Regions from separate parts of the Acetoanaerobium noterae genome, predicted to be linked through region 1. Evidence: riboswitches for the same ligand, from Rfam matches in the RefSeq annotation. Region 1 holds a riboswitch; each other region holds the start of a gene.
The links. Region 1 has a riboswitch for S-adenosylmethionine ahead of metK (methionine adenosyltransferase). Riboswitches for the same ligand answer to the same signal wherever they lie in the genome.

Region 1 (3,174 bases):
GTTTCTAGGATTTCTATAGCTTTTATCCCGAATTTATCTGTGATTTTATGTGCCATTTTAAGACCTATGCCTTCTATCGTTCCAGATGCTAGGTAAGCTATGATTCCATCTAGCGAATCTATAGCCATATGAGTAAAGCTCATAACGCCAAACTGTCTGCCATATATATCGTGAGTCTTCCACTCTCCACTGACCTTTATATTGTCGAGCTCTCTGACAGATGGCATACAGCCTACCACTGTAACTTCTCCTAGCTCATCGCTGATTAGGTTTGCTATAGTGTAGCCATTTTCATCGTTTTGAAATATTATATCTGAAATTTTTCCTTTTAATTCTATAGGCATAAGCATACACTCCAAATGTATTTTGAATATGATTTATTATAACATACGATATGAAAAAAGGATTAGTATCCAGATTTCCCTGAGTACTAATCCTTTGTTTTTATAAGCTTTTGAGTTCCATAAACAACTTATTATCGTTTAAATTACTGAATTTATTATATCTTTATAGTCCCGCGTCTTTTTTAATGTCGTCTACTTTGTTTAGCTCTTCCCAAGGAAGGCTTACATCTGTTCTTCCAAAGTGTCCGTAAGCTGCTGTTTGCTTAAATATCGGTCTTCTAAGTCCTAGGTCTCTAATTATAGCTCCTGGGCGAAGATCAAAGTTTTTAGAAATGATTTCAGAAATCTTCTCATCAGCTATAATGCCTGTTCCAAATGTATCAACTAGTACTGATACAGGCTCAGCTACACCGATTGCATAAGCTAACTGAATCTCGCATTTCTTAGCAAGTCCTGCTGCTACTACGTTTTTCGCAACCCATCTAGCTGCGTATGCTGCAGAGCGGTCTACCTTTGTAGAGTCTTTACCTGAGAAAGCTCCTCCACCGTGTCTAGCGTATCCGCCGTAAGTATCTACGATGATTTTTCTTCCTGTAAGTCCTGAATCTCCTTGAGGTCCTCCGATTACGAATCTTCCTGTAGGGTTGATAAGGTACTTAGTGTTTTCATCAAGTAACTTGCTATCTACTATTGGCTTAATTACGTTTTCGATTAAGTCTTTTTCGATTTGCTCTCTAGTTACTTCTGGGTTGTGCTGAGTAGAGATTACTATAGTGTCTATTCTTACTGGTTTGTCATCTTCATACTCTACTGTTACTTGAGTTTTTCCATCTGGTCTTAAGTAATCAAGAGTCTTGTCTTTTCTTACATCTGAAAGTCTTTTAGCTAGCTTGTGAGCTAGTGAAATAGGAAGTGGCATGAACTCTGGAGTCTCGTCACAAGCAAACCCAAACATCATACCTTGGTCTCCAGCTCCTACTGCTTCTACTTCATCTTTCATAGTTCCTTCTTTGTGCTCTAGGGCTTCGTCTACACCCATAGCGATGTCTGCACTTTGCTCGTCTATAGCATTGATTACTGCGCATGTTTCGCAGTCAAATCCATATTTTGCTCTATCGTATCCGATTTCCTTAACTGTCTCTCTTACTACTTTTTGGATATCTACGTATGCGTTTGTAGTTATTTCTCCAATTACCATAACAAGACCTGTAGTAACTGCTGTCTCACACGCCACACGTGAGTTAGGGTCTTGAACTAATAGGGCGTCTAGGATTGAATCTGAAATTTGGTCACAGATTTTATCTGGATGGCCCTCAGTAACAGATTCTGATGTAAATAATCTTCTCATTTAATAAATCCTCCTCATCTCTAGCATTAAATGCTGTAAACCGTATCACTTGTATATGCCAAGGTGGCACATCGTACATAATGTAGACTTTTTTGCATTAAAAAGCCTCTTCATACACATACGCAGAAGAGGCTTAACTACTAAAGTTACCTCATCTGCCAAGAATATATCTCGCAGGAATTGGCACCATCTCACATTGCTGTGCTGGTTGCCGGGTTTCACAGGGCCAGTCCCTCCACCTCTCTTGATAAGGTTCAAGAATTTATTCATTTATTGTGCAACGGATTTTATTTTATATTAGCGAAAACCATATGTCAATATGTTTTTGAAAAATATTTTTTACTATTTTTGTATCAGTTTTATGGAGTAAGCACAGGCTTGAATCCATATACCAATTTTCCATCTGCTTCAGCAAACTGAAGGTATTTTATATCTTGATATATATTAGATTTTGGCATAGATGCATAGTCTACTACACTGATATAGCTTACGTTTCCATCTACTCTAGAGGAAAAACTCTTTCCTGAATATACAACATATACATTCTTAGTCTTTGCTTCTTTTTGAATGATTTTGTCAAATGCATTTTGGTCTATGCTATCTGCTGACTTGTCACTGCCTTGAAGCACTATAACTACATTCCCAGCACTCTTTGACATTAGTCCTTTTAAATAGTCCCATTGACCTTTTACCTTGTATACTCCGCCATTTCTGTTGTCTACGCTAATAAATGTTGTGTTTCCAGCGGTTTTATATTTATATGCCCCATTAAAGGCTTCCTTTGGGGCTGACACCGCTCCTAAAAATGCGTTATCCGCAGCACCTAGAGTCATTACAGCTTGGTTTGCGCTAGCTGAGCTAGCAAGCTTTGCCTTAAATGCCTGATCTATTATGCTCTCTCCACCTGACATGCTTCCAAATACTGCTGCTGTTCCTGAAGCGGGAAGAGTCTGAACCATTTTTGAATCAGGTGCATTTTTCTTAAGTATTTCTACAGGAATTTTTCCAGTAACTCCTCCATATGAAGCTACTATATTTCCACTTCCTGATGAAGTAGGAGTGAAATATCTACCATCAAAGTTTCCTGATATGCCTTCTCCAAAAACCTGAAAGCTAGGAGTAGTTATATCTATAGGATTTTTGGAAGCATCAAAAGCTCTTATAGCAAGCTCTACCTTGTCTCCTTGGAAGATAGTTTCATTTAGCACAGAAATTTCAATCTGAGAAATACTACCTTTTGGCGCAGTATTTTTTATAGTAAGCCCATTAACAAGTGACCTTTCTGCAGATGCCATAGTATTTTGAATTTTCCCGTCTGCCATCAGCTGTGTGGACCCTCCTCCATCTAGCATCATAGCATCCTTTGCACCTAGTGCTTTCATATACGCTTGCATATCTTTTTCATCCATTCCTATAAACGGAGATTTTCTGCCGTCTACAGTTACTATGAGCATTTTTTTATCTGCTGTGATTCCTAGAGCT
Region 2 (3,174 bases), on a different contig from region 1:
CTTAAATCTCCTACATGAACTACAAGGCTCGCTAGCTTGACAGAATTTATAAATAGCTTGGCTTTGTCTACTCCGCCCTTCACTCCAAATGATATAACTCCAGAAGCGCCTTTAGGAAGATATTTTTCAGCAAGCTTGTAGTCTTTGGAACCTTCTAGCTTTGGATAGTTGACCCATGCAACCTCATCTAGGCTTTGAAGAAACTTCGCAACCTCTAGAGCATTGTCACTGTGTCTTTGCATTCTAAGAGCCAAGGTTTCTGTTCCTAAATTAATTAAAAATGCATTATTGGGACTCATCGTAGAGCCTAAATCTCTAAGAAGCGATGCTCTTGCCTTTACTATGAAGGCTTGGTTTCCAAAAGCCTCTGTATAGCTAAGCCCATGATATGCCGGGTCTGGCTGAGTAAGGCAATCAAAGTTCCCATTGTTCCAATCAAAATTACCGCTGTCTACTATCACGCCACCTAGACTAGTTGCATGACCATCTAGATACTTTGTAGCAGAATGAGTAACTATATCAGCTCCATGCTCTATCGGTCTGCATAAATAAGGTGTAGCAAAGGTATTGTCCACAACAAATGCCAATTTATTATCATGTGCGGCTTTTGCAAAAGCCTCTATATCAAGTACCTCTACACCAGGATTTCCTAACGTTTCTGCAAATAGCAGCTTTGTTTTAGAATTTACATGTTTTGCAATCTCTTTAGGCTCTATTGTGCATGGAAGTATAGTTGCCTCAATCCCCATACGCTTTAAAGTAGAAGTAAACAACGTATGGGTTCCACCGTATAGATTTGAAAGGCAGATAAAATTATCCCCAGCGCTACACAAAGTAAAAATAGCAAAGAAATTTGCTGATTGACCTGAAGCAACCCCAAGAGCTCCTACTCCACCTTCTAAAACAGCCAGCTTTTTTTCCAAAACCTCTACAGTTGGATTACTGATTCTGGAATACATATGTCCTACTGCTGATAAATCAAATAAAGCTGCAACCTGATCTGCATCATCGTACTTGTAAGTAGTTGACTGCACTATAGGAGCTACTCTTGGCTCTCCACTTTTTGGTTCATAGCCTGCCTGTACACACTGAGTTTCTACACTGTAATTCTTCATTAATATCCTCTCCTTTTCATATTGAGAGTCTGAGAAATTAAAAAAGCCGCACAAAGTGCGGCTTTATGATTTTAAATAAATAAAATCAACAAATCTAAATACAAAAATAGACTTGTAGGCTACACTTATCTCTCAGACTATTGTCTGCTGGAATTAGCACTCGGTTTTATATAAAACCCTTGCCTGGTTTCGTAGGGCCAGTCCCTCCACCAATCTTGATAAGCAACTTTTATTAAGTTTGATTTTTATAATACACTGTTCTAGGATAAATTGCAAGTATTTTTTTAAATTATTAAATCGTTAGCTTCAGTCACTTTTTTCTAAGGGCGTAAATTCAATTTTTCTAATTTTTCTCTTATTTTAGACTCACAATTAATATCTGTTAATACAACCAAATAATCTCCCACCATAATTTTAGTATCTCCTTTTGGAATAAGTTCTACTTCTCCTCTTTTTATAGCGACGAGAAGAGATTTTCCTGGCCAATGTAAATCTTTTACCAAAGAATTTTCAAAAACAGAGTCATGCTGAACTATTATTTCTACAAGAATTTTATTAATATGTTCTTTCTCATCTTCTGGATGTTCTTGAACTATTAAATTATCAAGTAATTTATCATATACTGGAGGACTATTTAAAAGCTCTGCCACTATATATGCTGTAATTGAAACAACTGTGAGTGAAAGCAAATGGTTGAAAGAACCTGTCATTTCCATTATTAAAACTATACCAGTTATAGGTGCTCTTACAATAGCCGTAAAATATCCAGCCATAGCAAGGATAATAAAATTATTAAAAAGACTCTCATCAAAAATTCCATTTCCTATCATTACATGTCCAAAGATACTTCCAATAGTTGCACCTAAAATAAGTAAAGGAAAAAATATACCACCAGGAGCTCCTGATGCAAAACTTAACATCGAAAAAATAAATTTAACTATTAAGATTAAAACAAGAAAACTAATACCATTTTTAAGATTTAGATATTCTATAATCTTATGGCCTCCTCCTGTTGCAAGTGGAAAAACTAAACCTAGAAATCCTGCTAGAATAAAAGGAATTATTATTTTTGTTCTTATATTAAGAAAAGTTAATTTTTTATAAAATTTTTGAGTTTTAAATAAAGTATAATTATAGATAGCTCCAGAAATCCCCAAAACAATTCCTAAAAATATAAGCATTAAGTATCCATTAAGTGGTACTGTTTGGCTTACTGGAAAATTAAAAACTGGATTCATACCAAAAACTTTTTTCGAAATAAAGTCTGCAGTTACTGCAGCAGAAATAGTCGATAGTAAAATGATTGGAGAAAAATACTTAAAAATTTCTTCTAAGGCAAAAATCACACCTGCCATAGGTGCATTAAATGCTGCTGCTAATCCCGCACTCGCTCCACTAGCCATAAGTATTCTTTTTTCTAGTCTACCTTTTCCAATTTTATTTCCAACCCCTTCAGCTATACATGCTCCTAACTGAATAGAAGGACCTTCTCTACCTAAAGATAAACCTGCTACTATAGCAATAGCACCTCCTACAAACTTTGATATTAGTGTGTGCATCCAAGACTTACGTGATTTAAAATATCCTTTTAGAATTCCTTCTAACTGAGGTATTCCACTTCCTGAAATCATTTTATTTTTATCAACTAAATACCCTACAAAATATCCCATTCCAATTAAGAATAAAAAAGTAATAGGGAGAAACATGAAATTTTGATTCAAAAAAGTATATGTAAAATTAGAGATTGTTTCTGCATTTGTTAGTGTGATTCTGTAAAGAACTGAAACTCCTCCTGCCGCTAAGCCAACCACTATACTTTTAAATAAAATAAACATTTTTTCATTATTATGACTTACCAAAATAGTATAATTATTTTTCAACATCATTCCTCCATTTCACGAAAAACTTGTAACCTTCTTTATTCTATACCTAGGAAACAATTATTTCAAATTCTAAATTGCTATTAATAAAATAACTAATCAATACATATAAATGTTATAATGATGTCTACTTAGGATAAATTAAACTTAAAACAGAAATCTATCAAAACGGGGTGGTA
Region 3 (3,174 bases), on a different contig from region 1:
CTTCTGGAATTAATATTTTTAATACTATTTCAAGTGGGGATGCTCCCATTGATACCCCAGCTTCAATTACACCGGGATTGACTTCTAAAATCGAGCCTTCTACTAGTCTTGCGAAGAAAGGAATAGCCGCTACCACTAAAGGCACTATTGCTGCATTCGTTCCAATTGAGCTCCCAACAACTAGCCTAGTAAAAGGAATTATAAATATCATTAAAATTACAAATGGTATTGACCTTGTGATATTTATAAGAATTGACAAGCTATTATAAATTTTGCTGTTTGGTAGTACACTGTCTTCTCTTGTTATCACTAGAAGTATTCCTAGGGGTAGTCCAAGAATAACCGTAAATACAGTTGATATAAATACCATATATAGTGTTTCATTAATTGATGGTATGAGTAAATCTAATAGTTCAATCATTTTATAACACCTCTGCCCGAACATCGTGATTATTTAAATAATCTATAATTGTTCTTAGATTACCATGGCGCTTTAATTCCACAATCAAAGTTCCAAGTGGCTTTTCCTGTATATATTCAATGTTGCCTGAAATAATATTTAGCTCTAAATCAAACTTCTTTACGAGATTTGATATTATTGGATTTTTAGCATTCTCTCCCACAAAGCTAAGCTTTAATAGCTCTCCCTTATAATGCTCTTTATAATCTAAAGACTCTTCTTTAGAAAATATATCTGGGCTACAATTATCTTTATTTGAAAAAATATCAATAGTATTTCCTTGAGCTATAATCCTTCCATTTTCAAGCACCACTGTTTTATCGCAGATACTTTTTACTACCTCCATCTCATGAGTAATAACTACTATAGTTATATTCATTTCTTTATTAATCCTTTTAAGCATACTTAATATTTGATTTGTAGTTTTAGGGTCAAGAGCTGAAGTGGCTTCATCCGATAATAAAATATCTGGTTTGCTAGCTAGAGCTCTAGCAATAGCAACTCTTTGTTTTTGTCCTCCGCTGAGCTGTGAAGGATAAGCATTTGCTTTGTCTGAAAGCTCAACCCAGCTTAGTAATTCATTTACTCTAGCATTTATCTCAGATTTTGGAAGCTTATCTAGTTTTAGAGGAAATGCTATATTTTCATATACAGTTTTGCTATTTAACAAATTAAACCCTTGAAAAATCATCGAAATCTTTTTTCTGGTTTTCCTTAAATCCTTTTGATTTAAATCCATTATATTTATTTTATCTATATAAATTTCGCCACTTGTTGGCTCTTCTATTCTGTTAATACATCTGACAAGCGAAGACTTTCCAGCTCCACTTAGCCCTACGATTCCATATATCTCTCCTTTATCAATCTGAATGTTTATATTATCCAGAGCAATTATGGGTGTTTTGGAATCACTATATACCTTTGATAGATTTCTAATGTCAATCAATTTTAGCCTCCTTAATTTTTGATAATTAAATTGCAAATCGGATTTTGTCGACTAATCCACTTCTAAACAAATAAAAACTCCACACCTTAATCCAATCAAAATTGCTTATGAATATAAGAAATTTTTTTGAAAATAAAAAAATCTCTTTCACAAAGAAAGAGATTAATAAACTAAGATTTCAGTTATCTCTTATCTTTAGGTATGTAATAATACCTCAGGAATTAGCACCAATGCTGCAATGCAGCTGGTTGCCGGGTTTCGTAGGGCCAGTCCCTCCACCTCTCTGGATAAGATTCAGTTGTTTTATATCGTTTAGAATAATATGAATTATATATAGATTAATATCGTTTGTCAACACTATTAATCTATATTTTTTTTATTTTTTTATATTATGACTCTAGTAATTTTACGTTGATAAGGTCCTCTATGGCAGAGATAGCGTTTTCCTCATCTGGGCCATCTATTATTATTTCTATCATCTCACCTTTAGATATCCCCATAGCCATAACTCCCATTATTGACTTTGCGTTTACAGTTTTTCCTGCTTTTTTTATCATTATATCTGATAAGAATTTGTTTGCAGTCTGAACAAAGAGAGCTGCAGGTCTTGCATGTAATCCTATTTCATTTTTTATTGTAAGTTCCTTTGTTATCATTTTTACTTTCTCCCTTCTTTTAGTTCGTTTGCAATATCTTCTATTTTTTTTAATCTATGATTAACACCTGATTTTCCAAGTGGTTTATCTAGCATTTCGCCTAGTTCCTTAAGGCTTAAATCTTCATATTCTACTCTTAGCTCTGCTATTTCCTGAAGACTTTCTGGAAGGTAGTCTATACCTACTGTATTTATAATATAGTTTATAGCCTCTATCTGTCTCATAGATGCATTTACTGTCTTAGTAAGGTTTGCTGTCTCACAGTTGACAATCCTATTTACGTCATTTCTCATCTGCTTCATAATCTTAACGTCCTCTAGCTGAAATAGAGCATTATGTGCTCCCATTATGTTAAGTAAATCTGATATATTATTGCTTTCTTTGATATATACTACGTAGGTGTTCTTTCTAGGTACTATTTTAGCATTAAAATCATATGTGTTTAGTAAATTTCTTATGTAGGTACTTAGCTCGTCATCTACAGTAACAAATTCCATATGATATGTCTTTTCTGGATCTGAAATCGATCCCCCACCTAGAAAAGCTCCTCTAATATATGCACGCTTTGATTTTTCATCAGAGATGAAGGATTCAGGAATGTCACTTTGTATAGTATAATCCTTACCGTCTTTTTTTAGTATACCTATTTCTACTAATATATCATTTGCCCCTTGTTCATATGATACAAACAAGAAATATGTATTGTTCTTTTTTAAATTCTTATTTTTCTTAACCTGTATTTCTACATGAATATTAAAACACATTTTTAGCAAAGAAAAAACTTTTCTTGCAATTGCAGCATTTTCAGTAACAACCTTGAATGACAATTTATTGTAGCCCATTAGCTGCAGGCTTCCGCTCATGCGAATTAGGGCAGCTAATTCAGCGATTCTAACATTCTTATCTTCAGGAATAATCCTTGAAAGCTCGTTTTTAACTTGAGTTGAAAATGACACTTTAATCACCTGAGTTATTATATGATTTTTTGTTAATTTCATCTAATGCAACTTTTATTATTTCTTTTTCGTCATCATACTTTGCCATCTCTAACACTCTATCTATATGAATGAACTTGGCTTCTATGAAGCCCTCTTCTCTTTGAGGGACTGTAT

Region 2: it holds a riboswitch for S-adenosylmethionine, as region 1 does, so the genes downstream of both, B5X47_RS03645 (O-acetylhomoserine aminocarboxypropyltransferase/cysteine synthase family protein) here and metK (methionine adenosyltransferase) in region 1, are expected to answer to the same signal.
Region 3: it holds a riboswitch for S-adenosylmethionine, as region 1 does, so the genes downstream of both, B5X47_RS00980 (methionine ABC transporter ATP-binding protein) here and metK (methionine adenosyltransferase) in region 1, are expected to answer to the same signal.

The regions. Positions count from the first base shown of each region.
Region 1 is NZ_FUYN01000010.1:7,756-10,929, forward strand. It holds gene recD2 (SF1B family DNA helicase RecD2) at 1-344, opposite strand, end outside; gene metK (methionine adenosyltransferase) at 508-1,692, opposite strand; SAM riboswitch class I at 1,841-1,946, opposite strand; gene B5X47_RS12935 (phosphodiester glycosidase family protein) at 2,052-3,174, opposite strand, start outside.
Region 2 is NZ_FUYN01000001.1:724,531-727,704, forward strand. It holds gene B5X47_RS03645 (O-acetylhomoserine aminocarboxypropyltransferase/cysteine synthase family protein) at 1-1,115, opposite strand, end outside; SAM riboswitch class I at 1,238-1,340, opposite strand; gene B5X47_RS03650 (ClC family H(+)/Cl(-) exchange transporter) at 1,436-2,995, opposite strand.
Region 3 is NZ_FUYN01000001.1:205,029-208,202, forward strand. It holds gene B5X47_RS00975 (methionine ABC transporter permease) at 1-421, opposite strand, end outside; gene B5X47_RS00980 (methionine ABC transporter ATP-binding protein) at 423-1,406, opposite strand; SAM riboswitch class I at 1,593-1,700, opposite strand; gene B5X47_RS00985 (HPr family phosphocarrier protein) at 1,796-2,062, opposite strand; gene whiA (DNA-binding protein WhiA) at 2,065-3,018, opposite strand; gene B5X47_RS00995 (NUDIX hydrolase) at 3,020-3,174, opposite strand, start outside.